One region of the Pseudomonas medicaginis genome, then DNA from elsewhere that is predicted to be linked to it. Evidence: predicted binding sites of a transcription regulator. Region 1 holds the regulator's gene; each other region holds the start of a gene.
What was found. The regulator FliA, encoded in region 1, starts transcription of late flagellar genes. The targets are predictions, from matches to a motif close to CTAAAGTTTNNNNNNNNNNNGCCGNTAA.
Positions count from the first base shown of each region.

Region 2: ACMTA2_RS31580 (methyl-accepting chemotaxis protein) is a predicted target of FliA. The motif match lies at 2,170-2,197, and genes of this name have one in related genera.
Region 3: ACMTA2_RS16130 (methyl-accepting chemotaxis protein) is a predicted target of FliA. The motif match lies at 5,223-5,250, and genes of this name have one in related genera.
Region 4: flgM (flagellar biosynthesis anti-sigma factor FlgM) is a predicted target of FliA. The motif match lies at 3,827-3,854, and genes of this name have one in related genera.

Region 1 is NZ_OZ221631.1:2,063,937-2,071,493, reverse strand. Features, by position in the region: gene ACMTA2_RS09130 (chemotaxis protein CheA) at 1-1,395, opposite strand, end outside; gene ACMTA2_RS09125 (protein phosphatase CheZ) at 1,424-2,209, opposite strand; gene ACMTA2_RS09120 (chemotaxis response regulator CheY) at 2,228-2,599, opposite strand; gene fliA (RNA polymerase sigma factor FliA) at 2,767-3,510, opposite strand; gene fleN (flagellar synthesis regulator FleN) at 3,507-4,337, opposite strand; gene flhF (flagellar biosynthesis GTPase FlhF) at 4,453-5,802, opposite strand; gene flhA (flagellar biosynthesis protein FlhA) at 5,814-7,557, opposite strand, start outside.
Region 2 is NZ_OZ221631.1:6,359,130-6,366,686, forward strand. Features, by position in the region: gene ACMTA2_RS28060 (NAD(P)/FAD-dependent oxidoreductase) at 1-320, shown strand, start outside; gene ACMTA2_RS31580 (methyl-accepting chemotaxis protein) at 490-2,115, opposite strand; tRNA gene ACMTA2_RS28075 (tRNA-Pro) at 2,260-2,336, opposite strand; tRNA gene ACMTA2_RS28080 (tRNA-Lys) at 2,431-2,506, opposite strand; tRNA gene ACMTA2_RS28085 (tRNA-Pro) at 2,512-2,588, opposite strand; tRNA gene ACMTA2_RS28090 (tRNA-Asn) at 2,596-2,671, opposite strand; gene clpB (ATP-dependent chaperone ClpB) at 2,971-5,535, opposite strand; gene pgeF (peptidoglycan editing factor PgeF) at 5,666-6,391, opposite strand; gene rluD (23S rRNA pseudouridine(1911/1915/1917) synthase RluD) at 6,388-7,350, opposite strand; gene ACMTA2_RS28110 (outer membrane protein assembly factor BamD) at 7,502-7,557, shown strand, end outside.
Region 3 is NZ_OZ221631.1:3,674,830-3,682,386, forward strand. Features, by position in the region: gene fapC (amyloid-like fimbrin subunit FapC) at 1-709, opposite strand, end outside; gene fapB (fibril amyloid subunit FapB) at 769-1,362, opposite strand; gene fapA (functional amyloid chaperone FapA) at 1,364-1,810, opposite strand; gene ACMTA2_RS16120 (AAA family ATPase) at 2,123-2,656, opposite strand; gene pnuC (nicotinamide riboside transporter PnuC) at 2,653-3,216, opposite strand; gene ACMTA2_RS16130 (methyl-accepting chemotaxis protein) at 3,467-5,101, opposite strand; gene ACMTA2_RS16135 (undecaprenyl-diphosphate phosphatase) at 5,375-6,205, shown strand; gene ACMTA2_RS16140 (DUF1294 domain-containing protein) at 6,202-6,621, shown strand; gene ACMTA2_RS16145 (MmcQ/YjbR family DNA-binding protein) at 6,626-6,976, opposite strand; gene ACMTA2_RS16150 (LysR substrate-binding domain-containing protein) at 6,973-7,557, opposite strand, start outside.
Region 4 is NZ_OZ221631.1:5,752,007-5,759,563, forward strand. Features, by position in the region: gene flgC (flagellar basal body rod protein FlgC) at 1-289, opposite strand, end outside; gene flgB (flagellar basal body rod protein FlgB) at 293-700, opposite strand; gene cheR (protein-glutamate O-methyltransferase CheR) at 1,063-1,890, opposite strand; gene ACMTA2_RS25190 (chemotaxis protein CheV) at 1,949-2,875, opposite strand; gene flgA (flagellar basal body P-ring formation chaperone FlgA) at 2,954-3,718, shown strand; gene flgM (flagellar biosynthesis anti-sigma factor FlgM) at 3,891-4,208, shown strand; gene ACMTA2_RS25205 (flagella synthesis protein FlgN) at 4,256-4,723, shown strand; gene ACMTA2_RS25210 (flagellar brake protein) at 4,816-5,562, shown strand; gene ACMTA2_RS25215 (MFS transporter) at 5,625-6,977, opposite strand; gene ACMTA2_RS25220 (glutamine synthetase family protein) at 7,048-7,557, opposite strand, start outside.

The DNA.
Region 1 (7,557 bases):
GTTCTTGTCGAGGTCGGTCTCTTCACCCACCAGTTCCAGGTTGATTTCTTTCTTGAGCTGGCGAGCCAGGTCACGAACCAGGCGCGGGAAGCGCCCGAAGACTTTCTTGATCGGCTGCATCCGGGTCTTCATGACCGCGGTCTGCAGGTCCGCCGTAACCACGTCGAGGTTCGACACGGCCTTGGACATGGCTTCGTCCTGGCTGTTGAGGCCCAGGCGCACCAGGCGGTTACGCACCAGTACCAGTTCGCCGACCATGTTCATGATCTCGTCCAGGCGTGCGGTGTCGACCCGAACGGTGGTCTCTGCTTCGCTGGCCGGCTTTTCCGCTGGCGCAGCGGCCGGAGCGCGGGCTGGCGCCGGGGCGGCAGCGGCAGGCTTGGCGGGCTCGGCCTTGGGCTCCGGCGCCTTGGCGGCGGGTTTGGGCGCAGCCTTGGCCACCGATGCCGCCGCAGTGGCGGCAGCAGGCGCAGCAGAAGCGGTACCGACTTCGCTGAACTTGCCCTTGCCATGCAGCTCATCAAGCAATGATTCGAATTCGTGGTCGCTGATCAGGTCGCTACCTGCTGCGGCGGCAGCGGGTTTGGCCGGGGTCGGTGCCGAAGCGATGGCCGAGTCCAGTGCGTCAACGGCAAAGTTGCCCTTGCCATGCAACTGATCGAGCAAGGCTTCGAATTCGTCGTCGGTGATGTCCGAGCTGTCGCCCGCCGCTTTCGGAGCGGCCGGGGCCGCTGGCGGAGCAACGGCATCCGCCGCGAACTGGCCCTTGCCGTGAAGCTGGTCGAGCAGCGACTCGAACTCGGCATCGGTGATTTCATCGCTGGAGGTCCCGTCGGCGACCGGCGCGGCAGGTGCAACCGGAGCGGCCGGTGCCTCGGCCTGGGCCTTGACGGTATTGAGGGAGTCCAGCAGTTGTTCGAATTCGTTATCGGTGATGTCGCCCGATTCCTCGGCGACCGGTTCTTCCACCACTACCTCGACAGCTGGCGCCGCTTCGTCAGCCGACTGCGGCTCGGCCAGGCGCGACAGCGCGGCGAGGAGCTCGGGGGTGGCAGGGGTAATCGGCGAGCGCTCACGCACTTCGCTGAACATGCTGTTGACCGCATCCAGCGCTTCGAGCACCACGTCCATCAACTCCGAATCAACGCGACGCTCACCCTTGCGCAGGATGTCGAACACGTTCTCGGCAATGTGACAGCACTCCACCAGCTCGTTGAGCTGGAGGAAGCCGGCGCCTCCTTTTACAGTGTGGAAACCGCGAAAAATTGCATTGAGCAGGTCCGCATCATCAGGTCGGCTTTCCAGCTCGACCAGCTGTTCGGACAGTTGCTCTAGAATCTCGCCGGCCTCAACCAGGAAATCCTGAAGGATCTCTTCATCGGCGCCGAAGCTCATTAATGGCTGCTCCTAAAATAGGGCTAAATCAAAATCCAAGGCTGGACAGCAGATCGTCCACATCGTCCTGACCGGACATAACGTCTTCTCTTTTATCGGCATGAATTTGCGGACCTTCACCCTGCGAGAGATGTTTTTGTGGATCTTTTTCAGCAAGCATCGCTTCACGGTCGTGTTCGATGCCTGCAAAGCGGTCGACCTGGCTGGCCATCAGCACCAGTTTGAGCAGGTTGCTTTCCACTTCGGTGACCAGTTGGGTCACACGCTTGATCACCTGGCCGGTCAGGTCCTGATAGTCCTGGGCCAGCAGAATGTCGTTGAGGTTGCTTGCCACCGCGCGGTTCTCGGTGCTGCTGCGCGTCAGGAAACCGTCGACCCGACGGGCCAGTTCCCGGAACTCTTCAGCGCCGACTTCGCGACGCATGAACCGGCCCCAGTCGGTGCTCAAGGCCTGGGCTTCTTCGCTCAGGCCATTGACCAGCGGCGTTGCACTTTCCACCAGGTCCATGGTGCGGTTGGCGGCGGCCTCGGTCAGCTTGACCACATACCCCAGGCGCTCGGTGGCGTCGGTGATCTGCGAGACTTCCTCGGCCTGCGGCATGTGCGGGTCGATCTGGAAATTGACAATCGCGCTGTGCAGTTCACGCGTGAGCTTGCCCACTTCCTGATACAGACCGCGGTCACGGGTCTGGTTGAGCTCATGGATCATTTGAACCGCATCGCCAAAGCGACCTTTTTCAAGGCTGTCGACCAGTTCGCGGGCATGTTTTTTCAGGGTCGATTCGAAATCGCCCATTGAAGATTCGTTGTCCATAGCTCCCCCGTGGCGCCGTTAACCGATGCGTTCGAAGATTTTTTCGATCTTCTCTTTCAACGCCTGGGCCGTGAAGGGTTTGACCACATAGCCGTTTACACCAGCCTGGGCCGCTTCGATGATCTGCTCGCGCTTGGCTTCGGCAGTGACCATCAGCACCGGAAGATGCTTGAGTTTTTCGTCGGCACGCACTTGGCGCAGCAGGTCGATACCGGTCATGCCCGGCATGTTCCAGTCGGTGACCAGGAAATCGAAGTTGCCACTGTGCAACATCGGGAGCGCAGTGGTCCCGTCATCTGCTTCGGCCGTGTTGGTGAACCCAAGGTCACGCAACAGGTTTTTAATGATCCGCCGCATCGTTGAGAAGTCATCAACGATGAGGATTTTCATGTTCTTGTCCAATTCGACCTCCAAGCAGTCTTAAACGCGCCCAGCACCTGGACGCGCCATTTCAATCAATCCGGCACAACGCTCGACAACAGCCTGGAGCACAACGGACGGAGACTGGCGCAGTACCTGCCAGGCCAGCCTCGTTCGCAGTGTCCCCACACTGCCTGTCAGCGCGCTCGCCACTCCCCCAAACGCCCCCGCAAACGGGCCGCGCACTGGCTGTGTAACTGGCTGACCCGCGATTCGCTGACCCCCAGGACCTCACCGATTTCCTTGAGATTCAGCTCTTCGTCGTAGTACAGCGCCAAGACCAGTCGCTCACGCTCCGGCAAATTGGCAATCGCATCCGCCAGCGCGCTCTGGAAACGCTCATCTTCCAGGTCACGCGATGGCTCCATGTGAGCACTCGCGCCATCCTCATGCAGCCCTTCGTGTTCGCCGTCCTGAAGCAGGTCGTCGAAACTGAACAGGCGGCTGCCCAAGGTATCGTTCAAAATCCCGTAATAATCATCGAGACTCAACTGGAGTTCGGCCGCAACTTCGTGATCTTTAGCGTCACGTCCGGTTTTCGCTTCAATTGCCCGAATCGCGTCGCTGACCATGCGGGTATTGCGGTGCACCGAACGCGGGGCCCAATCGCCCTTGCGGACTTCATCGAGCATCGCCCCGCGAATGCGTATACCGGCATAGGTCTCGAAACTGGCACCCTTGCTGGCGTCGTATTTGTTCGACACTTCAAGCAGGCCGATCATGCCGGCCTGGATCAAGTCCTCGACCTGCACGCTGGCTGGCAATCGCGCCAGCAAGTGATAGGCGATACGCTTGACCAGTGGCGCGTAACGCTCGATCAATTCGTACTGGGCGTCCCGTGCCGATTTTTTGTAGAGGTGGTTGTAACCGCTGGCTGTCATAGCACGGGCCCTGCTGTTTGTTGCACAAGACGCTCGACGAAAAATTCCAGATGCCCGCGAGGGTTGGCCGGCAGCGGCCAGGTGTCGACCTTCTGGGCGATCGCCTTGAACGCCAGCGCGCATTTGGAACGTGGAAAGGCTTCATAAACGGCACGTTGCTTCTGGACGGCCTTGCGCACGCTTTCGTCGTACGGCACGGCGCCGACGTATTGTAGGGCGACGTCCAGGAAGCGATCGGTGACCTTGGTCAACTTGGCGAACAGGTTGCGTCCTTCCTGCGGGCTCTGGGCCATGTTGGCCAGGACGCGGAAGCGGTTCATGCCATAGTCGCGGTTAAGCAGTTTGATCAGGGCGTAGGCGTCGGTGATGGACGTTGGCTCATCGCAGACCACCAGCAGCACTTCCTGGGCGGCGCGCACGAAACTGACGACCGAGTCGCCGATGCCGGCCGCGGTGTCGATCACCAGCACATCGAGGTTGTCGCCGATGTCACTGAAAGCCTGGATCAGGCCCGCGTGCTGCGCCGGGGTCAGGTGAACCATGCTCTGGGTGCCCGAGGCCGCCGGCACGATGCGAATCCCGCCCGGCCCCTGCAACAACACGTCGCGCAGTTCGCAACGGCCTTCGATCACGTCCGCCAGGGTGCGCTTGGGGGTAAGCCCCAGCAACACGTCGACGTTCGCCAGGCCCAGGTCGGCGTCCAGCAGCATGACCCGTCGGCCAAGCTCTGCCAGAGCCAGGGACAAGTTCACTGACACGTTAGTCTTCCCGACGCCACCTTTGCCGCCGGTCACCGCGATCACCTGTACGGGATGCATGCTGCCCATGTTCGTTCTTTACCTTGTCTTCTTAGACGGAGGCCACATTACTGGCTGCGCGTTCGCATACGGAACAATGCAAGGCAGGCCATCGATGTAGGTACAAAAAATTTTCATGATTACCTCAGCCGACCTGCTTGGTCGGGCTGTGGTAGATATCAGCGAACATGTCAGCCATGGCTTCTTCGCTGGGTTCTTCCTGCATTTGCACACTCACGGCACGACTGACCAGTTGATGACGGCGCGGCAGATGCAAATCATCCGGGATCCGCGGCCCGTCGGTCAGGTAGGCCACCGGTAGTTCATGACCGATCGCCAGGCTCAACACCTCGCCCAGGCTTGCCGTTTCGTCCAGCTTAGTCAGGATGCAGCCGGCCAGCCCGCAGCGTTTGTAGCTGTGGTATGCGGCGGTTAGAACCTGTTTCTGGCTGGTGGTTGCCAACACGAGATAATTTTTTGACTTGATGCCGCGCCCGGCCAGGCTTTCGAGCTGCATGCGCAGGGCCGGATCGCTGGCTTGCAGGCCTGCGGTATCGATCAGCACGACGCGTTTGCGCAGCAGCGGCTCCAGCGCCTGGGCCAGGGATTGCCCCGGATCCACATGGGTCACCGACACATTGAGGATCCGGCCCAGGGTCTTGAGTTGTTCCTGGGCACCGATGCGGAAACTGTCCATGCTCACCAGGGCGATGCTCTGGGCGCCGTACTTGAGTACATAACGGGCGGCGAGCTTGGCCAGGGTGGTGGTCTTGCCCATGCCGGCAGGGCCGACCATGGCAATTACCCCGCCCTCTTCCAACGGCTCGACTTCCGGGGTCGCGATCATCCGCGCCAGGTGCGCCAACAACATGCGCCAGGCCTGGCGCGGCTCTTCGATGCCATTGATCAGCGCCAGCAGGTCCCGGGACAACGGACCGGACAGGCCGATGCGTTGCAGGCGACGCCACAGATTGGCCTGGGCCGGACGGCTGCCTTGCAGCTGGTTCCAGGCCAGGGAGCCGAGTTGGACTTCCATCAACTCGCGCAGGCTGTTGAGTTCAAAGCGCATCGAGTCCAGGGCGCGCGGGTCGAGCCCACGGGCTGGCGCGGCAGGCGCTGGCTCCGGACGACGCGGTTCGGCCTGGGCCTGTTCGATCAGTGGTTCGGCAGCGGTCAATGGCAGGCCGGCGGTCAGTGGCTGACCGGCGAACAATTGACGATTGGTACCCGCCGCCCCTTCGCCTTCGCTGCTGCGCAGGCTCAGTTCGGCTTGGGCGCTGGCGATGCGCGACTGGGTCTTGCGCAGCTCGTCTTCGAGTTCCATGTTCGGAATCCGTGGAGCCAGCGCCGACAATTTGTAATCCAGGGCCGCCGTCAGTTCGACACCGCCGGCAATACGACGGTTGCCAATGATGGCTGCTTCAGCGCCCAGCTCGTCACGAACCAGTTTCATGGCCTGACGCATGTCGGCGGCGAAAAAACGCTTCACTTGCATAAACCACTACCTCAGCCGTTGGGCCCTACTGTCGCAACGATGGTCACTTGCTTGTTGTCCGGTATTTCCTGATACGCCAGCACATGCAGCCCCGGGACCGCGAGGCGCCCGAATCGCGAGAGCATCGCGCGAATCGGACCGGCCACCAGCAGGATCACCGGTTGGCCTTGCATTTCCTGCCGCTGGGCTGCTTCGATCAACGAACGCTGCAGCTTCTCGGCCATGCTTGGCTCCAGCAGGACACCCTCTTCCGAGCCTTGTCCTGCCTTCTGCAGACTATTGAGCAATATCTGTTCCAACCTTGGCTCCAAGGTGATCACAGGCAGCTCAGACTCAGTGCCTACAATGCTTTGGACGATTGCACGGGACACGCCAACCCGAACCGCAGCCACCAAGGCGGCGGTATCTTGACTCTTGGAGGCGTTGTTGGCGATGGCTTCGGCGATACTGCGTATGTCACGCACGGGCACCTGTTCGGCCAGCAGCGCCTGCAACACCTTGAGCAACTGCGACAACGAAACCACGCCCGGCACCAGCTCCTCAGCCAGCTTCGGCGAGCCTTTGGCCAATACTTGCAGCAGTTGCTGGACTTCTTCGTGGCCAATCAGCTCGCTGGAATGCTTGTACAGGATCTGGTTCAAGTGCGTCGCCACCACGGTACTGGCGTCCACCACGGTATAGCCGAGGGACTGGGCCTGGGCCCGCTGGCTGATTTCAATCCACACCGCCTCCAGGCCGAAAGCCGGATCCTTGGCGGTGATGCCGTTGAGGCTGCCGTAGACCTGGCCGGGGTTGATCGCCAATTCACGGTCGGGATAGATCTCGGCTTCGGCCAGGATCACCCCCATCAACGTCAGGCGGTACGCGCTCGGCGCCAGGTCGAGGTTGTCGCGGATGTGCACGGTGGGCATCAGGAAGCCCAGGTCCTGGGAGAGCTTCTTGCGCACCCCCTTGATCCGCGCCAGCAACTGACCACCCTGGTTGCGGTCGACCAATGGAATCAGGCGATAACCGACTTCCAGGCCGATCATATCGATAGGGGTCACGTCATCCCAACCCAGCTCCTTGGTTTCCATGGCGCGGGCTGGCGACGGCAGCAGTTCCTGCTGGCGCTTGACCTCTTGCAGGGCCTGGACCTTCTGCACGTTCTGCTTCTTCCAGAAGAGGTAGGCACCACCTGCCGCCATGGCCGCCATGCTCAGGAAGGAGAAATGCGGCATCCCGGGCACAATCCCCATCACCGCCATCAAGCCAGCAGCCACTGCCAAGGCCTTGGGCGAGGCAAACATTTGCCGGCCGATCTGCTTGCCCATGTCTTCGGAGCCCGAAGCACGGGTCACCATGATCGCGGCCGCTGTGGATAACAACAGTGATGGCAATTGCGCCACCAAACCGTCACCGATGGTCAGCAAGGCGTAGACCTTGCCGGCATCGCCGAAGCTCATGCCATTCTGGAAGATACCGACGGCCATGCCACCGACCAGGTTGATGAACAGAATCAGCAAACCGGCGATGGCGTCACCGCGCACGAATTTGCTGGCACCGTCCATGGAGCCATAGAACTCGGCTTCCTGGGCCACCTCCAGGCGACGCAGCTTGGCCTGGCTCTGGTCGATCAGGCCGGCGTTGAGATCGGCGTCGATCGCCATCTGCTTGCCGGGCATCGCATCGAGGGTGAAACGCGCGCTCACCTCGGAAATCCGCCCGGCGCCCTTGGTCACCACGACGAAGTTGATGATCATCAAAATGGCGAAG
Region 2 (7,557 bases), 2.8 Mb from region 1:
CGCCCCGCGCCCAGGCCGCGCACCAGCAGGCCTCGCTGCTGGCCAAATCCCTGAAGCTGCGGATCGAAGGCAAGGCCTTGCCCGAATACAAGTACACCGACTACGGCTCGCTGATTTCGTTGTCACGCTTCTCGGCGGTGGGCAACCTGATGGGCAACCTGACCGGCAGCGTGATGCTTGAAGGCTGGCTGGCGCGGATGTTCTACGTGTCGCTGTACCGCATGCACCAGATGGCGCTGTACGGCATGTTCCGCACGGCCATGCTGATGCTGGGCAGCAAGATCGGACGTGGTACCGAGCCTCGGCTCAAGTTGCACTGAGGATTGCGCGGGATCAGCAATACTGATGCTGAATGATCCACCGCGATCGCGAGCAAGCTCGCTCCCACAGGGTGACCGCGATCAACTGTGGGAGCGAGCTTGCTCGCGATGAGGGCGGCCCAATCAATACTTAAGCTCGGGCAGGATCTTTGTCCGAGCTATCCACCGATCAAACCTGAAACCGCTGCACCATCGTGCGCAACGAATTCGCCAGTTGCGACAACTCATGGCTGGACGCGCTGGTCTGGTCCGCGCCGGAAGCCGAACGCACCGACAAATCACGAATGTTCACCAGGTTGCGATCGACCTCGCGGGCCACTTGCGCCTGCTCTTCGGCGGCGCTGGCGATCACCAGGTTACGCTCGTGGATCTGATGCACCGACGCCGTAATGGTGTGCAGCGCCTCTCCGGCCCGCTCCGCCATGGCCAGGGTGCTGGCGGCGCGACTGGAACTGGCCTGCATGGAATCGAGTGCCTGGGTCGCACCGCTGCGCATGCCCTGGACCATTTGCTCGATTTCCTGGGTCGATTGCTGCGTGCGATAAGCCAGCGCCCGGACTTCGTCCGCCACCACCGCAAACCCACGCCCGCTCTCTCCCGCCCGGGCCGCCTCAATGGCCGCGTTGAGGGCCAGCAGGTTGGTCTGCTCGGCGATGGCGCGGATCACGTCCAGTACCTTGCCGATGTCCTGCGACTGGTTGGCCAAGGATTGCACCAGGCCACCTGTCACCTGTACATCGCTGGCAAGGACGCCGATGGCTTCGACCGTGTCGCTGACCCGCTGCTGCCCAAGAGACGCCGACTCACTGGACTGGCGCGTGGCATCGGAGGTGGAAACCGCATTGCGCGCGACCTCCTCCACAGCGGTGGTCATTTCGGTGACCGCCGTGGCGGCCTGTTCAATTTCGTTGTTCTGTTGCTGCAGGTTGTGGGTACTGTCGACCGTGACCGCGTTCAGTTCATCGGCCGCGGTGGCCAGTTGCGCGGCTGAGCCGCTGATGCCCAGCAGCGTCTCGCGCAGATTCTGTTGCATGGCCGCCAAGGCCTTGAGCAAGCGGCTCACTTCGTCGTTGCCATGGGTCTGGATCGGTCGGGTCAGGTCACCCTGTGCGACGCTCTGCGCCGCATTCAGCGCCTCGCCCAAGGGCTTGACGATGCTGCGCGTGAGCAGCATGGCCAAGGCCACCGTGGCCAGGGCGGCCAGCACAATGAACAGGCTGACGATCATGCGGGAATTGGCGTAGTGCTCCTGGGACTTCTGGCTCTCGATGGACACCTGCCTGGAGAACAACTCCGCCAGGTCGTTGAGCTGCTTGCCGGAACCGTCCACCACAGTCTTCATGTCCACCAGCAGCAGCTTGACCAGTTCGTCCCGACGGCCCTGCTCTGCCAAGGTGAAAGACTGCGCGATACCGGTACGGTAAGCGGCAAAGGTCTGCTTGAACTGGTCGTAGAGGGCCTTACCTTCAGGCGTCACGACGAGTTTTTCGTAGGCGGCGATTTTTTCGCCCAGTTCTTTGTCGCGCGTGTCCATTTGTCCGCGGTACACCGGGATGTTCTTCGGATCCTGGTCCAAGGCCATGCGCAGGGAAATGGTGCGGATTCGCAACATCCACTCGCGGATCTCATCGCCCCCGCGAATGCTGGGCAGCCATTGGGTTTCCACGGCGACTTCACTGTCACGAATGCTCGACATCTGCCCCAGCGCAAACACCCCGAGCAACGCCACCAACACCGCGATCAAGGCAAAACCCAATGCGGCACGAGGGGCGATATTCAACTGACGAAGAAACATAACGGTGCCTTTTTTATTGTTGGCCTGAGATGGGGCCATGCCCCTGTCGGTAGGTTATCGGCAGGTTGTACGATGACTTAAGTCAGTTCACTTTTTGGCAGGCAAAAAAAATCCCCGTATCTTTCGATACGAGGATTTTCAATATGGTCGGGGTAAGGGGATTCGAACTCCTGACATCCTGCTCCCAAAGCAGGCGCGCTACCGGACTGCGCTATACCCCGGTAAAAAAAAGGCGACCTTCGCAAGTCGCCTTCCTCGATCAGCGCTTTTGGCCTCTGATCTTAAGATTCGATTCCAGCGAGCTGGTTTCAAAAATGGTGGGTCGTGTGGGATTCGAACCTACGACCAATTGGTTAAAAGCCAACTGCTCTACCAACTGAGCTAACGACCCAAATATGGTCGGGGTAAGGGGATTCGAACTCCTGACATCCTGCTCCCAAAGCAGGCGCGCTACCGGACTGCGCTATACCCCGATTGAAATGGCTCCGTGACCAGGACTCGAACCTGGGACCCAATGATTAACAGTCATTTGCTCTACCGACTGAGCTATCACGGAACTGATATTTCAAGTTACAACGTTGAAGCTAGCTTCAACCTCTTCTACCCTTGCGCATCGCTGCGTTCGTGTGTCTGAGGCGCGCTATTCTACAATTTTCAAAACCTCTGTCAACCCCTTAAATTGCTTTCAAGACAATGATTTGCAACTTATTTTGGATTCCTTCCCAGTGGGAAGTCGCCCTTGGGGTGACGTACTGCGGGGCGCACTTTACAAGCCTTTTCCTTTGAGTTCAACGGCCTGATGAAAAAAATGACCTCGCAAGGCGAGGTCATTTCAATCGCCGACAGTCTCGGCTATCAGTTGAAGACGATTTCGTCGTGCTCCACCGTACCGGTCACGGTTTCGCCCGGCATGAAGCGACCGGACAGGATCAACTGCGCCAGCGGGTTTTCGATCCAGCGCTGGATCGCCCGTTTCAGCGGCCGTGCGCCATAGACCGGGTCGTAGCCCACCGCAATCAGCTTGTCCAACGCCTCATCGCTCAATTGCAGTTTCAACTCGCGCTCGGTGAGGCGACTGCGCAGGCGACCCAACTGGATCTCGGTGATGCCGGCAATCTGATCACGGGCCAATGGCTCGAAGATCACCACTTCGTCGACCCGGTTGATGAACTCCGGCCGGAAGTGGATAGAGATCGCGTCCATCACCGCCGCACGCTGCGCCTCGCGGTCGCCCACCAGTTCCTGGATCTGCGTCGAGCCCAGGTTGGAGGTCATCACGATCACCGTGTTGCGGAAGTCCACCGTACGCCCGTGGCTGTCGGTCAGCCGGCCATCCTCCAACACTTGCAGCAGGATGTTGAACACATCCGGGTGCGCCTTCTCGACCTCATCGAGCAGGATCACCGAGTACGGCTTGCGACGCACTGCCTCGGTCAGGTAACCGCCCTCTTCATAGCCGACATAACCCGGTGGAGCACCGATCAGCCGCGCCACGGAATGTTTCTCCATGAACTCGGACATGTCGATGCGCACCATGGCCTCTTCCGTGTCGAAGAGGAACTCGGCCAGCGCCTTGCACAGCTCGGTTTTACCGACACCGGTCGGGCCGAGGAACATGAACGAGCCGCTCGGACGATTGGGGTCCGACAACCCGGCACGGGAGCGGCGCACGGCGTTGGAGACCGCAACCACCGCCTCTTCCTGGCCAATCACGCGCTGATGCAGCAGGCCTTCCATCTTCAGCAACTTGTCGCGCTCGCCTTCGAGCATTTTCGAGACCGGAATGCCGGTCCACTTGGAAACCACTTCGGCGATTTCTTCCTCCGTCACCTTGCTGCGCAGCAATTGGTTCTCACTCTTGCCGTGCTGGTCGACCATTTGCAGGCTGCGCTCCAGGTCCGGGATCACCCCGTACTGCAGCTCGGCCATGCGGTTGAGGTCGCCTTTGCGGCGAGCCGCTTCCAGTTCCTGCCGGGACTGTTCGATCTTTTGCTGGATCTGCGCAGAACCCTGGACCTCAGCCTTCTCCGAGTTCCAGATCTCCTCGAGGTCGGAATACTCACGCTCGTGACGAACGATTTCTTCTTGCAACCTTTCCAGCCGTTTCTTCGCCGCGTCGTCGCTTTCTTTCTTCAGGGCCTGGGATTCGACCTTGAGTTGAATCAGGCGCCGCTCCAACCGATCCAGCACTTCGGGCTTGGAATCGATTTCCATGCGGATGCGGCTGGCCGCCTCATCGATCAGGTCGATGGCCTTGTCCGGCAATTGACGGTCGGTGATGTAGCGGTGACTGAGCTTGGCCGCCGCGATGATCGCGCCGTCGGTGATCGCCACCTTGTGGTGGACTTCGTAGCGCTCTTTAAGGCCCCGCAGGATGGCGATGGTGTCTTCCTCGCTCGGCTCCTCCACCAGCACTTTCTGGAAGCGCCGCTCAAGGGCCGCATCCTTCTCTATATATTGGCGGTACTCGTTGAGCGTGGTCGCGCCGACGCAGTGCAACTCGCCACGGGCCAACGCAGGCTTGAGCATGTTGCCGGCATCCATCGAACCCTCGCCCTTGCCCGCACCGACCATGGTGTGCAGTTCGTCGATGAACAGGATGATCTGCCCTTCCTGCTTGGACAGTTCATTGAGCAATGCCTTGAGCCGTTCTTCGAACTCGCCACGATACTTGGCTCCGGCGATCAGGGCCCCCATGTCCAGGGACAACAGGCGCTTGCCCTTGAGGCCGTCCGGCACTTCGCCGTTGATGATGCGCTGGGCCAGGCCCTCGGCGATGGCGGTTTTACCCACGCCTGGCTCGCCGATCAGCACCGGGTTGTTCTTGGTGCGGCGTTGCAGCACCTGGATCGTGCGGCGGATTTCATCGTCGCGACCGATCACCGGGTCGAGCTTGCCTTCCTCGGCGCGTTTGGTCAGGTCGACGGTGTACTTGTCCAGCGCCTGGCGCGACTCCTCGTGGTTGGCGTCGTTGACCGCTTCGCCCCCCCGCAGGTTGTTGATGGCGTTTTCCAGGGCTTTCTTGCTCACCCCTTGGCCAAGCAGCAACTTGCCGAGCTTGCTGTTCTCGTCCATGGCGGCGAGCAGCACCAGTTCGCTGGAAATGAATTGGTCGCCCTTCTGCTGGGCCAGGCGGTCAGCCTGATTGAGCAGCCGCGCCAAGTCCTGGGACATGTTCACGTCGCCCGTCGGATTCTGGATCTTGGGCAACTGGTCGAGTTCTTTGGCCAGTTCTTTGCGCAGACTGTTGACGTCAAAGCCGACCTGCATCAACAACGGCTTGATGGAGCCGCCCTGCTGTTCGAGCATGGCCTGCATCAAATGCGCCGGTTCGATGCCGGGATGGTCCAGGCCGACGGCCAAGGACTGGGCATCGGACAGGGCCAACTGTAATTTGCTGGTTAAACGATCGATACGCATGGGTCACCTTCCTAATGAGCAGGCCGGACCTTGGAAACATCCTGAATGAAGAAACCTGCCAGATACCGTTATAGATGTGGTCGATTCTGGAAGATTCAAGCCGGGCACCCTTGATACAGATCAGAGAAGTCTAGCGCTCGATCCAGATCAGCGAGGCGAAGCGACCGGTGCGCGAGTGGCGGCGGTAGGAAAAGAAACGAGGGTCGGTCACGGTGCAGAGACCGCCACCGTAGACGGCCGTGACACCCCGTGCGGCCAGGCGCAGCCGTGCCAACGCGTAGATATCGGCCAGGAACTTGCCGGCTTTGGGGCTCGCAGCGAAGGCTTGGTTTGCCAGGGGGTGTTGCGCAATGAACGCTTCACGCACCTCCGGCCCGACTTCAAATGCTTGCGGACCAATGGCAGGGCCGAGCCAAGCGAGGATTTCATCCGAAGGAACGGCAAGGCTGTCGAGGGTGGCTTCCAGCACGCCGTTCGCCAGCCCGCGCCAGCCGGCATGGGCCGCCGCGACGCGGGTGCCAGCACGGTTGCAGAACAATACGGGCAGGCAGTCCGCCGTCATCGCGGTGCAGGCGATACCGGGCGTGTCGGTCCAACTGGCATCGGCGGTCGCCACCTGGGCCGGATCAGCCTCGACCACGGCAATGCCGTGGACCTGCTGTAGCCAGGCCGGGGTGATGGCGAATTGATCGGTGAGGCGACGACGGTTTTCGGCGACGGCCGCAGGGTCGTCGCCCACATGGTCGCCCAGGTTGAGGCTGTCGAATGGCGCCAGGCTGACGCCACCCGCACGGGTGGTGACGCAGGCCTTGACCCGGGCCGGCGCGGGCCAGTCGGGCGTCAGCCAGCCACTCATCCGATGAACGCCTCGCGGTCCTGCTTGAGCAGGGTCAGCAGCCAGACGAAGTCATCCGGTAACGGCGACTCCCAGCTCATGCGCTTGCCGGTCGTCGGATGATCCAGCTCCAGGAAACGTGCATGCAGCGCCTGGCGCGGGAAATTCTTCAGCGATTCGACCATGGTCTGGCTGGCGGCCGGCGGAATGCGGAAACGACCGCCGTAGGCCGGGTCGCCCACCAACGGGAAGTTGATGTGGGCCATGTGCACGCGAATCTGGTGGGTACGGCCGGTTTCCAGCTTGACCCGCACATGGGTGTGGGAACGGAAACGCTCCAGCACGCGATAATGGCTGACCGCCTGCTTGCCGCCCTCCATCACCGCCATGCGTTGGCGCTGCTGGCCGTGGCGACCGATGGGGGCGTTGATCTTGCCACCGGCAGTGACGACCCCGATCACGATGCATTCATAGATGCGACTGACGCTGCGGCTTTGCAGCTGGGTGACCAGCTGTGTCTGCGCCTGGATGGTCTTGGCCACCACCATCAGGCCGGTGGTGTCCTTGTCCAGGCGATGGACGATACCGGCACGGGGTACATTGATAATGTCCGGCACGTGGTGCAGCAAGGCGTTGAGCAGCGTACCGTCGGCATGACCGGCCGCCGGGTGCACCACCAGGCCCGCAGGCTTGTTGATCACCAGGATGTCATCGTCTTCATAGACGATGTCCAGGGCGATGTCCTGGGCGACCCATTCTCCCTGGGCCTCCTGCTCGGCAGTCAGCTCGAGGATCGCACCGCCGTGGACGATGTCGCGCGGACGGATCACCGCCCCATCCACAGTCAGGCGGCCGTCCTTGATCCAGGCGGAAAGGCGCGAGCGAGAGTGCTCGGCAAAGAGTTGTGCGGCGACTTGATCGAGGCGTTGGCCGCCCAATTCGGACGGCACCTCTGCGCGAAGTTCTATTTTATCGGACATGCTCGGACTGGGCGTCGGCACAGCCTTTGGTTTCGGCTGCGCGCTTGTGGTTAAATACGGCGTCTTTTGCCCCGAGGCTTTTCAACGGGGCGCTCATCATAACAGGACGGCCCCGCCCAAGACAGCGGCCGTCATAGGGACGCAAGCCGCCATGCAAGTGAAACACCTGCTGCTGATCGCCATCCTCGCATTGACTGCTGCTTGCTC
Region 3 (7,557 bases), 1.6 Mb from region 1:
CTTCGACGGTGCCGGTGCCTTTGGCCTTGAAGGTGCCAGAAGCGGCGTAGGTGCTGGTGAGGGTGTCGGTTTTGTAGGTCCGCACGCCTTTGTTGTCGACTACAAGGCCGGTGGAGGACTGATTGGCCTCGGCAGAGGCTTGTGCGACACGACCACCCGATACAGCGATGGCTAGGTTGTTTTTCTGTTGGTTGAAGTTACCGGCGGTCACGTTGATGCCGATGTTGCCGGAGCCATTGTTGCCCGCATTGGTGAGGGAGGCGTTGTTGTGGGTGGAGTTGTTTTTTACATAGTTGTTAGTGTTGGTTTGTGTGGCGCTGGAGGCGGCGACAGCCGAGCCGAAGATGAAGCTTTCGTCAGCAGTAGCCAGCGCTGCGGCGTTATCTTGTTGGTTTCCGTCGCCGGCGGCGATGTTCGCCCCCATGTTACCGTTGCTGCCATTGAGGGAGTCGGTGGCTTCGGCGGTGTTTTTGGTGCCCTGGTTGAGCACCTCGTTGCCGTCGCTGTTCTGCTCATCCATCACGGTCGCCATCGCGCTGGCATTGATGGAAAGTTGCTCTTCCCACGTTGGGCCTTTGGGGCCATGGTCGCCATGACCATTGCCGTGCCCGTTGCCATGCCCGTTGCCGTATCCTCCAGCCTGTGCCGCCATTGCCATGACAGCGGCGAGAGCGAAAACCAATGGTTTGAGTGCCATTGTAGGTTTCATGGTGTTTCTCCTTGCGTGTCGTTGGTTAAGTGTCAGTACTTTCTTATGTAGCCTCCGGGTCAATCAGCGACTCGGATGCTCAGGGTGTTAGCCATGCGGTTTCCCACCCCGGCACTCTGGTTCACCTGGATTACCCCTCGGCTGCCGGTGAAGGCCTGGTCGCTGGTTACGACCTGGCGACTGCCGGTTGGGGCGCCAGTTGCTCCTGAGTTCGGTAGCAACGCCACGTTTTGTTGAGACAGGGCGCTGTCGTCCATGGCCTGCGGATGGGCACTGATGCCCACCCGCATGACATTGGCCATCTGGTTGTTGGCCCCGGCAGACTGGTTCACGCCCAGCACGCCGTTGCCGTTGGTAAAGGAGTGGCCGCCGATGCGGGCGGTGGCGTTCACGGAGGGGTTGGCCTGCGTGTCAACGCGTTGCTCCACGCGGGTGCTGGCCTGGGCGCGGCTGCCAATGGCGATGGCCCGGGTATTGGTTTGCTGGATCTGGTCGCCGGCCGCCTGGTTGACGTTGAAGTTGCCGGTGTAATGGCTGCCGGAATCCTGAAGGTTGGCGCTACTGATCACCGCAACACCCGAATCGGCAAATACGGTGAAAGAACTGAGCAGGGACAGCATGAGTAGGGCGAGCAGAAACAGGACCGGCTTCATGTCACTGGCCTCCGGCCAGCCGACCCAGCGGGGCCAGGCCTGAACTCAGCGAGCGGTTGATCGTGCCGGAGATCGCGCCGCCGCTACCGCCACCGTGACCGGCGTTCATGCCCGGCATGCCGTTGGGGTTGGTGACCACGTTCAGGCCCTGCACACCGGTATTGGGGGTGACGATGTTGCGGATCGACGAGCCGCTGGCCACGCTGGCAAACTCACCATCGCTCAGCTCGGTGCTGGTGGTCGCCTGGTTGATTCGTTCGGAGGGGTTGGCATTGACGGTGGTCGGGTAGGGGTCTTTGCCGCCGTTGCGACCGATTGCGATGGGTTGCACGTCACGACTGAGTACGATGACGCCGTTGCCCTCGGCTTGCACCGGCAGGCTGAGCGTTGCGCCGGCAGCGCAGCCGATCACTAGCAGACAGGTCAAACTTCTTTTGAAAGTCCCCACGGCATCGATTCCTTCTTCGGTGGGCTGGCCCTGGTCCAGCGTTGCGAAGTGGAGAAGAGCAGGTGTTGTGCCGGGTTTTTAAATACCTTTTGATTCAACGGGTTGGACTTTCGGGGAGGCTGCCGGGGAAGGCATCTGTTTCAGCGGTGAGACTCGAGTCATGATGACCAATGGGTCACTGACTGCGCCAGGGCTCTGGATCCAGGCTTTTGGGCGGGTGTTTCAGCGGCTTGACAATCTTGATGGCAATGACATGAAAACGGCATCAGGCGCGGCTTTGGCGCGGGCGCGATGTTTCAAGCGTGAAACAGATCACCTGTGTTCAGGCTTCATCAGTTGGGCCACGGCCGCAAACACTTGCTGTTGGCGTTGTGCCCAATTGCCGCGAATGACCTGGAAAGGTTGCCAATGTCGGTTCAGCCAAGCCTCGATTGCCTGGAAAAACGCCAGCCGTTCCTCCAGCTCGGGTTGGCAACGCAAACCGTCGCCGGTCCATTCGACCTGCTCGGGACTCAACAACAGGTGCAGGTCGTAATGGCGGGCCAGCAACGCCGGCTCAAGCCAGTCCGGGCAATCATTGAACAAGGTCTGGCTCCAGAGGATGTTGCTCAACAGGTGAGTGTCGAGGATCAACAGCGAAGGCCGGCGGGCACGTGCCTCGTCTTCCCAGGCCAATTGGCCGGCGGCGATGTCGGTGATGTCGGCCAGGCAGGTGTCGCGCTGGGTCTGCTCCATGAAATGGCGCACGTACTCATCCACCCGCACGCCACCCAAGTGCTCCTGCAACTGCGCCGCCAGCCAGCTCTTGCCGCTGGATTCCGGGCCGGTCAGGACCACCACCTTCATGCGCGCAGGGCCGGGTCGGCACGCCATTCCCGCCAACCTTGCACGGCCAGCAGGGTGAACAGGGCATAAAGCGCGGCAGTCAGGTGCAAGCCCTTGTAGATGAACAGGCCCACGAAGATCACGTCCAGGGCGATCCACAAGGGCCAGCATTGCACGCGCTTTTGCGCCATCCACCACTGGGCCACGAGGCTGAACCCCGTGAGCGCGGCGTCGAGCCAGGGCTGGGCGGCGTCGGTCCAGTGGGCCATGGCGGCTCCCAACAACAGGCTGCCCACCGCACTGATGGCCAGGCCGAGCAACACCGATGGCCCACCGAGGCGGCTGACCTGACGCCCATCATGATGGTCTCCGGCACGGGTCCATTGCCACCAACCGTAGAGTTGCAACACTGCGTAGACGATCTGCAGCAGCATGTCCGAGTACAGCTTCACCTCGAAAAAAATCCAGCTGTACAGCAACACCATGACCAGGCCGATCGGCCAGCACCAGGGGTTCTGCTTGACGGTCAACCAGACAGCGATCACGCCGAGGGCTGCGGCAAACAGTTCAAGCCCGGACATGGCGGTTCCTTGGGGTAAGAGGAGAGGGCGGCGATTGTAAACGCTATGGCGTGGAGAGCTCCAACACCAATGTTGAATGTGCTGCTGCTATCGCGAGCAAGGGGGGGCGGGGGAACACCAATCCAGAGATCAGCACAGAACCCCTGTGGGAGCGAGCTTGCTCGCGATGGCGGAGGATCAGCTTGCATCAGTGCTGAATGTGCTACCGCTATCGCGAGCAAGCTCGCTCCCACAGGGGGGCTACCTATCCTTAGACCCGGAACTGCTTGAGCAACCCATTCAACTGTTCACTCAACGCCTTGAGGCGGCTGCTTGCCAGGCTCGATTGCTCGGCGGCCAGGGCGGTGCTGTGGGACAGTCCGGCGGCCTGGGTGACGTTCTGGTTGATGTCTTCCACCACATGGGCCTGTTGCAGGGTGGCGCTGGCGATGGAGGCGTTCAGGCTGTTGAGGTTGCGCAGGGCCTGGCCAATGGCGTTGAGGCTCGCCCCGGCCAGGCCGGCCTGTTCGATGGTCAGTTGCGAGGCCCGGCTGCTGTCACTGATGACTTTCACGGCGGCTTCGGAGTGGGTCTGCAAGCGCTCGATCATCGACTGGATTTCAGCGGTGGACTTCTGCGTGCGCTGGGCCAGCAGTCGCACTTCATCGGCGACCACCGCAAAGCCCCGGCCTTGCTCACCGGCACGGGCCGCCTCGATCGCGGCGTTGAGGGCCAACAGGTTGGTTTGTTCGGCGATGGAACGAATCACCTCCAGCACGCTGCCGATCTGGGTGCTTTCACTCGCCAGGGTACGGATCACTTCCACCGCCTGGTCGATGGTCTGTGACAGACGGTCGATCTGCTGCAAGCTGCCGTCGATGTTGACCTGGCCTTGCTGGGCCTGGGATTCGGCATCACGCATCTCGCTGGCCGCGTGTTCGGCGTTCTTGGCCACGTCCTGCACGCCATAGGTCACTTCATTGATCGCGGTGGCCACCAGTTCCATTTGTTGGGACTGCTGTTGGCTGCGTTCCTGGGCTTGAGTCGCGTCGTTGCCCAATTCGCTGGAAGATTGCCCCAGTGCACTGGCCGAGTCCTGCAACTGGCTCACCACCTGGCGCAATTTGGCGGTAAAGGCGTTGAAGTGCCGGGCCAGTTGCGTGACTTCGTCCTGGCCGTGGGTATCGAGGGTGCGGGTCAGGTCGCTCTCGCCGCTGGCGATGTTGGCCATGGCGTTGACGGTTTCTTGAAGCGGGCGGACGATGCTGCGTACGATCAGGGTCAACAGCAGGCCCATGACCAGGGTGATCGCCAGGCCGATAAATGAGGCCTTGATCACTTGGGACTGGAATTCTGCCTCGACGTCGTCCACGTATACGCCGGAGCCGATGATCCAGCCCCAGGGTTCGAAAAGTTTGACGTAGGAGGTCTTGCCGACTGGCGCTTCGGCGCCCGGCTTGGGCCAGAGGTAGTCGATGATCCCTGCACCCTTGGCCTTGGCGATGGCGACCATCTCGTTGAACAGCGCAAAACCGTTCGGGTCGCGAATCGCCGAGAGGTTCTGGCCTTCAAGCTTCGGGTTGGTCGGGTGCATGACCATGACCGGCGTCAGGTCGTTGATCCAGAAGTAGTCGCTCTGGTCATAGCGCAGGCCTCGCACCACGCTGAGGGCTTGCTTCTGCGCCGCCTCGCGGGTCAGCGTCCCGGCGGTTTCCAGGCCATGGTAGTAGCTCAGCACGCCACTGGCGGTCTGCACCACATGCTGGGTCTTCTGCACCTTGGCCTGGTACAGGTCCGTGTGGATCTGCTTGAGCATAAAGGCGCCGAGGGTGAACAACATCACGACGGCCACGATCAGGATGAGCCACAAGCGTCGGCTGATCGACACACTGCGCAAGCTATTCATACGCTGTCACTCCGGTTTTTTATTCTTGTCATTAACGACGGCCGGCACTGTAGCGCCTGGCGGCTACCCCTGATTGACCTGGGTCATAACGCGGCAGCGTTATCAGGGCTTGTCTGATAGGATTTCGGCCCCGCAGCGCAAAACCTGAGCCTGTTCTGATTTTTCATTGGTTTTTTTTGAAAGGTCGCGGTTATCGTGCAGCCGCTGCGTGGACCTGCTTGACACTTGAATATTGATAAGACCTGCCTGAACAGCGTCTTTTTTGGGGGATGAATGGATTTGTGGACCGCCTTTTCGGCACTGATTCTTGGCGTAGTAGAAGGCTTGACGGAGTTTCTGCCGATTTCCAGCACGGGGCACCAGATCATCGTCGCCGACTTGCTTGAGTTCGGTGGCGAACGTTCGATGGCATTTAACATCATCATCCAGCTCGGCGCGATCCTCGCGGTGGTCTGGGAATTCCGGCGCAAGATCTTCGACGTGGTGCTGGGCTTGCCGACGCAACCCAGCGCCCGCCGCTTTACCGCCAACCTGCTGATCGCCTTCCTGCCCGCCGTGGTCTTGGGCGTGCTGTTCGCCGACTGGATCCACCACTACCTGTTCAACCCGATCACGGTGGCCACTGCGTTGGTGGTGGGCGGCCTGGTGATGCTCTGGGCCGAGAAGCGCCAGCACCAGGTGCACGCCGAGACGGTGGACGAGATCTCGTGGAAGGACGCGCTGAAGGTCGGCCTGGCCCAGTGCATTGCGATGATCCCGGGCACTTCCCGTTCCGGTGCCACTATCATTGGTGGCTTGCTGTTCGGCCTGTCGCGCAAGACCGCGACCGAGTTCTCGTTCTTCCTGGCAATGCCCACCATGGTTGGCGCGGCGGTCTACTCGGGCTACAAATACCGTGAGCTGTTCGTCCCGGCGGATTTTCCGGTGTTCGCCATTGGCTTCGTCACCGCGTTCATTTTCGCCATGATTGCGGTCAAGGCCCTGCTGCGATTCATCGCCAGCCATAGCTACGCGGTGTTCGCCTGGTATCGAATCGCCTTCGGCCTGTTGATCCTGGCAACCTGGCAGTTCGGCTGGGTGGACTGGACCGCCGCCAAGCCATGAACCCATCAGGCAATCGCAAGCACGCCGGGCGCAATGCTGAAGGCACCGTGCAGCATCTACGGCTCAAACTGATGGTGTTTGCGCTGCTCTGTGCCTTGCCGTTGTTCGGTTCGCTCCTGTTCGGGTTGCGGGCGGTATCGTGGGTGCCGATGGTGGCCTATGGCGTCGTCAGCGTGGTGGCATTCCTGCTGTATTGGAGCGACAAGCGCAAGGCGCGCGCCGACGCCTGGCGCACCCCGGAGAACGTGCTGCATGCGGTGGAGCTGGCCGGCGGTTGGCCTGGTGCCTTGCTGGCCCAGCAGCTGTTTCGCCACAAGACCCGCAAAGTGTCGTTCCAGGTCGTGTTCTGGTTCATCGTGCTGTTGCACCAGGTGTTCTGGATCGACCAGTTGTTCCTGGGCAGCTATCTGTCCTGAATGGCTAGAGCAACAAACCCACCTGGGTGCGCTTGGGCAATTTGCTGACCACCAATTGGTGTGAGCGTTGCAACAGGCCACGCAGCTCTTCGGCACCCAGCGGGTAGGGCACCTGCATGATGACCCACTGGGCCCGTGCCAGATAAGGCGCGGGGTGAATGCCCGGCCGGTCGCAGTGACCCAGGAACAGGTCCTTGTCGACCTTGAACGCCAACGAGTCGCCCCGCAGGCCCTGCAGGGCGAACATCTTGTTTCCGGCAATGGAAAACACCCGCACGCCACCCCATTTGTAGTCTTCCCTGGCACCGGGCAAGCCCAGGCAAAACCTCGCGACATCCTCTTCGCTCAACCTCATAGCGTTCTATCTCCACAGCCCTCGAAGGCTTCCACCAAATGATCGATCCAGGCGCGCACGGCCGGCAACATGCCGCGCCGATGCGGGTAGACCGCCTGGAGCCAGCCATCGGGCGATGACCATCCAGGCAAGAGTTCCACCAGTGTGCCGTCCTGCAATTCCTGCTCGCAATACATGCTCGGCAATAGAGTGAAGCCCAGGCCGGCGAGGGTACAGGCCCGGCGCACAATGAAGTCGTCGATGCCCAGGCGGGCCTCCAGGCTCAGTTCCACACGCTGCCCATCGGCGCTGACCAGGCGCAGGTGCACCTGGCGATCAGCTTCCAATGCTCCCAGCACCGGCAGTTGCTTGAGATCGTCCGGGGTTTCGATCCGCCGCCCTTCGACAAAGGCCGGGCTGGCGACCATCATCAGCCGCGCCTGGCGCAGGCGCCGGGTCATCAGCAAAGGGTCCTCGTCCCCCAGATCGCGCACGCGCAACGCCACATCGATGCCTTCGCTGACCAGGTCCACCCGCCGGTTGAGCAGGGTCATGTCCAGTTGCACCAGCGGGTATTTCACCAGGAAGGTTTCGATCACCAC
Region 4 (7,557 bases), 3.4 Mb from region 1:
CCGGATGGTTCGGCTCATAACGTGCTTCGAGGTTGCTCTGGTCTTCGACCACGCCAAGTACCTGTACGCCCTGCCCGGCCGCGTCCTGGTCCTGGAACAGCGAGTCGCTGCCGCCGGACTGGCCGCCCTGGAACATGGTGGCGAACACCGGGTGACGGGCGCGGTAGGTCTGGTCGATGCTCGACGAAACGGTCTCGGCGTTGGCGATGTTACTGGCGACGGTGTTCAGGCGAGTGGTCTGGGCACTCATGGCACTGCCGGCAATGTTGAATACGCTAGCAATCGACATGGCTTACTCTCCGCGCAGGGCCGATACCAGCCCTTTGAACTTGCTGTTGAGCAGGGTGAAGCTGGCCTGGAAGTTCACGGAGTTTTCCGCGTAGTTGGACTGTTCCAGTTGAGCGTCCACGGTGTTCTGGTCGATCGATGGCTGCATCGGCGTGCGATACATCAGCGACTCGTCGCCATTGCCCAGGCCTTCGGCTTCGATATGACGGCTGTTGGTCATGTTCAAGGCGAAGTGGCCGTTCTTGGTCTTCTCGTTCTGCTCGGCGAGCACTTTGGAGAAGTCCAGGTCCCGCGCCTTGTAGTTCGGGGTGTCGGCGTTGGCGATGTTGTTGGCCAGGACTTCGGCACGCTGGGCGCGGAAGCTCAGGGCCTGTTCGTGGATACCGAGCGCTTTATCGAAGCTGATGCTCATGTCGGAAACCTTTGGGTGACCAGAATGTACGTACGTTGGCTTTAGCAAGCGCCGTGCCACTTTCACAAAGCCCATAAACCGGGGCTTTGCGGGCAGCGGCAAGGCGGCAATGCCAGAAAAGCGGCAATCGGCTTCCGCAAGCTGCCGCTTTTCTGCCGCTTTCATCCAGGCAACAGAGGTCAAAAATGTGGGAGCGAGCTTGCTCGCGATAGCGGTGTATCAGTCAACATTGATGTCGCCTGCAATACCGCTATCGCGAGCAAGCTCGCTCCCACAAGGGAAAGGGGGAACTGATAGGGATTTGGCAGGCATAAAAAACGGGAGCCTGTAAGGGCTCCCGTTCTTTTGACTACATCCGCCAATCACTTCGCCTGGTAAATGATCCCCGGGCTGCACTGGACCATCTGGTAATGGTCCGGCAAGCCGTTCAGCGCTTCGGAGGCGCCGAGGAACAGGTAGCCGCCCGGCTTCAAGGTGCCGTGGATACGCATCAGGATGTCCTTCTTCACTTCGGCGGAGAAGTAGATCAGCACGTTGCGGCAGAACACGATGTCGAACTTGCCCAGGCTGGCGTAGCTGTCCAGCAAGTTGAACGAACGGAACTCCACCCGGCTCTTGATCGGCGCCTTGACCACCCACTTGCCCGGTCCTTTCGGGTCGAAGTAGCGTTGCAGGCGGTCCGGCGACAGGCCACGGCCGATGGCCAGGCTGTCGTACTCGCCGGTCTTGCAGTTATTGAGCATGGTCCCGGACAGGTCGGTGGCGACGATCTGCACACCGCCTTTCAACTGGCCGAGGTTGGAGCGCTCGAACTCATCGATGGACATCGACAGCGAATAGGGTTCCTGCCCCGACGAACAGGCCGCCGACCAGATCCGCAGGCGCTGGCCCGGGCTGGCCTTGATGGCAGCCGGCAGCACTTTGTTCTTCAGCACCTCGAACGGGTAGGTATCCCGAAACCACAGGGTTTCGTTGGTAGTCATCGCGTCCACCACCATCTCGCGCAAGCCGCTGCGCGGCTGGGTCTGGATACGCTGAACCAGCTCGCCCAATGACTTGAGGCCCTGTTGCTCCATCAATTTATTGAGACGGCTCGACACCAGGTATTGCTTGTTTTCACCAAGCAAGATGCCACAGGCTTTTTCCAGGAAGACCCGGAACTGTTCGAAATCCAAATTACCCGTAGACAAGATACCGCCTCTTTCATCGTGTTGACTTGCCGGGCGCACAATGCGCCCGACCTTCACTTTATTCTGCTGTCTTGATCCGGTCGACGACCCGGGACGCCAGGTCATCAGGACGGAATTTCGCCAGGAAATCGTCGGCACCGACCTTCTTGACCATCGCCTGGTTGAAAACCCCGGACAACGAAGTATGCAAGATGATGTGCAGTTTTTGCATGCGCGGATCGCTGCGGATTTCCGAGGTCAGGGTGTACCCGTCCATCTCCGGCATCTCGATGTCGGAAATCATCATCAAAAACTCTTCCTCGGGCTTCTTGCCCTCGTCCACCAGCTTGCGCAGGTAATCCAAAGCCTGCCGCCCGTCGTTCAACGCCACCACCTCGACGCCGACCGTTTGCAGGCAACGGGTGACCTGCTTGCGGGCCACCGACGAATCATCCACGGTCAGCACCCGCAGCGAAACCGCCTTGTGCTGCGTCTCGGCATCCACCACACCGACGGAGATCGTCTCCGGGGTGGGCGCCACTTCGGCGAGGATTTTCTCCACGTCGATGATTTCCACCAACTGGTTATCGACCCGCGTCACCGCCGTCAGGTAGTGATCGCGGCCGGTGCCCTTGGGCGGCGGATGGATCTCTTCCCAGTTCATGTTGACGATGCGTTCGACCGAGCGCACCAGGAAACCCTGGGTCTTGGTGTTGTACTCGGTGATGATCACAAACGGATTGCTCTGGTCCAGCAGACGCCCGGAACCGGTCGCCATCGCCAGGTCGAGAATCGGGATGGTCGCACCCCGGATATTGGCCACACCGCACACGACGGGGCTGGACTTGGGCATCAGGGTCAGCTTGGGGCATTGCAGCACCTCGCGGACCTTGAATACGTTGATCCCATACATTTGTTGGCCGTCGAGACGGAACAACAACAGCTCCAGGCGATTCTGACCGACCAGCTGGGTGCGCTGGTTTACCGAATCCATTACTCCCGCCATGCCCTGACTCCTACCTAACGCTAATGTGTCCGACGCGCATTCATCACTAAACGGCACGGGGCTTGCTATTGAACCGGCATGAACGCACAAACGACATTTTCTCGACGCCTGACCACTCACTGCCGCCACTGGCTCGGTGCATTGCTGGCTGCCTGCCTGCTCACTTCGGGCGGTCCTGCCCTTGCGGCGGTTCCGGTTACCTTGCCTGATCTCCTTATCGGCGTCACTCAGGGCTTTCTTGAATTCACCGTAGAAGACTATCTGGCAACCAGTCAAACCGAAGGTCGTTACGAAATCGAAGTCAACCAGCTGGACCCACGCCTGCGCATGCCCATGTGTGACAAGGAATTGACTGCTTCGCTGGAGAGCCCGGCCCGGCCCCTGGGGCGCGTTACGGTGAAGGTCCGTTGCGACAGCTCCGCGCCCTGGACGGTGTTCGTGCCCGCTCAAGTGCGCCTGTTCCGGGACATTGTCACCACCACGCGTCCGCTCAAGCGGGCCGGGATCGTCGAGCCCCAGGACGTGATGTTGCGCGAACGGGACATCAGCCAGATCACCCAGGGCTTCCTGACCTCTGTCGATCAAGCCATTGGGCAGAAACTTGTCCGACCAATGGTCGCCGATCAGGTCGTGACGCTGGTGCACCTGGAGCAGGCCGAGGTGGTCCGCAAGGGCGACCAGGTGGTCATCACCGCCCGCAGCGGCTCCCTGGCCGTGCGGATGCCCGGCGAGGCCCTGTCCAACGGCGGCATGCGTGAACAGATACGGGTAAAAAACCTCAATTCCCAGCGCGTCATCAAGGCGCAGGTGATGGCCCCAGGCCAAGTGGAAGTGGCGATGTAATGACCTGGTAGAGGAGGTAGAAAGCTGGCGCTTGATCCCGGTGTTCCCTAGACTGTGCCTTATGCAAAGGCAAGCGCAGACGTGCGCACGTTCATTGAATAAATGAGCCTAAAGTTTTTTTGGGAATGGCCGAAAACATGGCAAGCGTCCAAATACCCAGAGGTTTTTTACCATGGTCATCGATTTCAATCGTTTAAACAGCTCTTCACCGCTGACAGGCACTACGCGTACCAGCGCCACCAAGGAAACCGTCGAAACCGACAAATCCGCGCCGCTGTCCACGCCAGCCGAAAAGGTCAGCAACGGGGAGTCGGTACACCTCAGCAATGAGGCTCAGCAGTTGCAGAAGGTCACTGACAAGCTGCGCGATCAACCTGTTGTCGACAACGCCCGCGTGGCCGAGTTGAAAGCAGCCATCGCCGATGGCAGCTACAAGGTCGACAGCAACCGCGTAGCCAGCAAACTGCTCAACTTCGAAGCCCAGCGCTAGGCCGCCGCCTGCGCCAGGCTTTTGGACGCTAAGACCCAAGGCCAGCCATGCACGACACTCATTTATTGCAACTGATCATCGACGACTTTGTTCCAGCGCAACAATTGCTGGAGTTATTGCAGGCCGAATCCGTGGCACTGCACGGTCGCGACATGCCTTTGCTGGAAAACATCCTGGCGCAGAAACAGGCACTGATCATCTTGCTCGACCAGCATGGCCGCAAGCGCAGCGAGATCCTCGCCAGCCTCAACCTGCCCGCCAGCCATGACGGTCTTGAGCAACTGGCCGGCCAGTCGGCGATCGGCGATCAGTTGCGGTCCCAGAGCAAAGTGCTCAACGACCTGCTCGCCCAATGCCAGGCCACCAACGCCCGCAACGGCCAGTCGATCCAGATGCAGCAGGCCGCCACTGCCAACCAGTTGCGCATCCTCAATGGTGGCGAGATCCCGACGCTGTATGATGCCAGCGGTTCGACAGCCAGAATGGTCAAGCACCGTCCGCTCAGCCAGGCATGAATCGAACAATGCCTTCGCTCTATCAACGCGCGATACATGCTGGCAAAATGCTGGCTATTTGTAGTCGTATTTTGCCTGGAGATTGACCCACCGTGTTCAATGCCTCAAACGCGGATGATGCTCCGCAGCCCCCCAAGGTCCTTACCACGCCCCTGGAAATCTCCGGCAACCTGCGGATGCTGCAAGATAGCCATGACCCGTTGATCATTACCTTCCATGAACGTACCCAGCGCTTCCAGAGCTATCTGGTCAATGTCGATCGCGAGACCAACTCCATCGCCCTGGATGAAATGATTCCCCGGGATGGTGAGCGGTTCCTGCTGGCCGGCGAGCCGTTTCGCGTTGAGGGTTTCCATGACGGCGTGCGTATCGCCTGGGATGGCAAGGGCCCATTGACCATCGATGAGTCCAGCGACGGTCGCTGCTACCGCGGCGCCCTGCCCGACGAAGTGGTCTACCACCAACGTCGCAACGCCTTCCGCGCCGCCCTGAAACTGGCCCAACTGGTGAACGTTGAACTGGGTGGCGACAAGCTCAAGTCCCCCGTGGACGGCAAGCTGCTGGATATTTCCGCCACCGGTTGCAAGTTGCGTTTCGACGGTGACATCACCGAACGCCTGCAATTGGGCCAGGTGTATGAGCGTTTCATCGCGGCCCTGCCCTTTGGCAACATGACCGCCCCGGTCGAACTGCGCTACCTGCATTTCGAAGAAAGGATCAATACCACGTTCGCCGGCGTACGCTTCCACAACATCAGTGGCCTGGTGCAACGGCAGGTCGAGCGGTTCGTCTATCAGCTCCAGCGCGAAGCCCGGCGTTTCGATAAAGACGACCTCTGATCGTCGAACCATGAAAAACGGGCAGTCCCTTGCGGTGACTGCCCGTTTTTTTTATGCGTGCTTCAAGGTCTGGCCTGGGTAAAGCTGGGCGCCTCGGCTTCAGTTGCCGCCGCGGTTTCAGGGTCGGGTTCCGGTTCCACCTCCGGGCTGGCCGGTGCCTGCATCTGCTCCTGCACCACTTGCTCATCCACCCGCGGATCGAGGCACGCCACCAAAGGCGAACTCGACATGCTGTCTGGCATCGCCACGTGATGCAGCGGTGCGTCATCGACCTGATGCAGGTTGGTCACCGCTTTCGGCCGGATCCGCCACACCAGCACCAAGGCGAAGAAGGCGAAGAAGCCGTAGAGCATCTGACTGCCGAACATCTTCATCAACACGCCAGCCACCAGCGGCCCGATACTGGCGCCAACGCCGTAGGTCACCAATAGCATCGCGGTCAGGGACACCCTTCGATCCGCTTCGACGTGGTCGTTGGAAAACGCCACCGCCAGCGGATACAGGCAGAACTGGACCAGCGAACAGAAGAACCCGGCGACGAACAGCACCTCCAGCGGCACCGTCGGAAGAATCGCCAACGGCAGCGCACACACCGTCAGGACCAACGCAAAGCAGCGGATCAGCAGCGCCCGGTCATATCGATCGGACAGCCAGCCCAAGGGCCACTGAACCAGCAGCCCGGCGAAGATGCAGCTACCCATGAACAGACCGACCTGCTCGGTCGATAACCCTTGCTGAGAGGCGTACAACGGCGCCAAGCCATAGAACGAGCCGACGATCAGCCCGGAGCCCAGCACCGTACTCAATGACTGCGGCACACGCTTGATGAAGAAGCGCGGCTCCATGGGCGCCGGATGCAGCGCCGCCGGGTGAATTCGCCGGGTCAGTGTGACCGGCACCAGGCACAAGGCGAAGCACAGCGCCACCAGCATCAACAGCTCAGGCCCCAGGGCCGGGTGCATGACCAGAATCAACTGGCCCAGCACCAACCCCAGGTACGAGGCGATCATGTAGCCGCTGAACACCACCCCACGCTGCTTGGCGTCGGCCTGCTCATTGAGCCAGCTCTCGATGACCATGTACTGGCACATCATGCCGAGGCCGACGATCATCCGCAGCACGATCCAGGCCGGCAGCCAGTCCACCAGGCCATGGCCCAGCACTGCCGCCCCGACAATCCCGGCGCAGGCCGAATAGGCGCGGATGTGGCCGACGCGGGCGATCAGCCGATGGCCGATCTTGCCCCCCAGCACCAGGCCGAAATAGTTGGCGGCCATCAGCGCACCGACCCAGAGGCTGTCCACATGGTCGGCGGCCAGGCGCAAGGCCAGGTAAGTACTCAAGAGGCCCGAGCCGATCAACATCATCAGCGAGGCGAAATAAAGCGCTCGAAAAGGTTTCCAGATTTGGCGCATCGGCGTTCCGAGCGGCTCCTTGAGGTGAGTAAGGGCTACCTGTTGAAGATAGCCCGAATGCGACGGTTCGTTATGCCTGGGCCGCGAGGACACGTCGCTCCCAAGGCGTGATTTCGTCGAAGAAGCTGGTCAGCTCCAGGGTCTTGGAAGCGATGTAGCCTTCGATGAACTCCGCGCCGAACAGTTCCTTTGCCAGATGGCTACGCTTCAGACGCTCCAGGGCGGCATGCAAGGTACATGGCAGCGAAAGATTATCCGGCACGTCGAATTCGCCCTGGATCGCCGCGCTCGGTTCCAGGCGATGTTCGATCCCATACAGCCCGGCGGCCAGGCTGGCGGCGATCGCCAGGTAGGGGTTGGCGTCGGCCCCGGGCAAGCGGTTCTCGACCCGTCGGGCCACCGGCGAACTGGCGGGAATCCGCAGCCCGGCCGCACGGTTGTCATGGGACCAGCAGGCATTGTTCGGTGAAGCGAACGGATGGCACAGCCGCTGGTAGGAATTCACGTTCGGCGCGAACAACGCGGTGAAGTCCGCCAGGCAAGCTTGTTGGCCCCCGAGGAAATGCCGGAACGCGGCCGT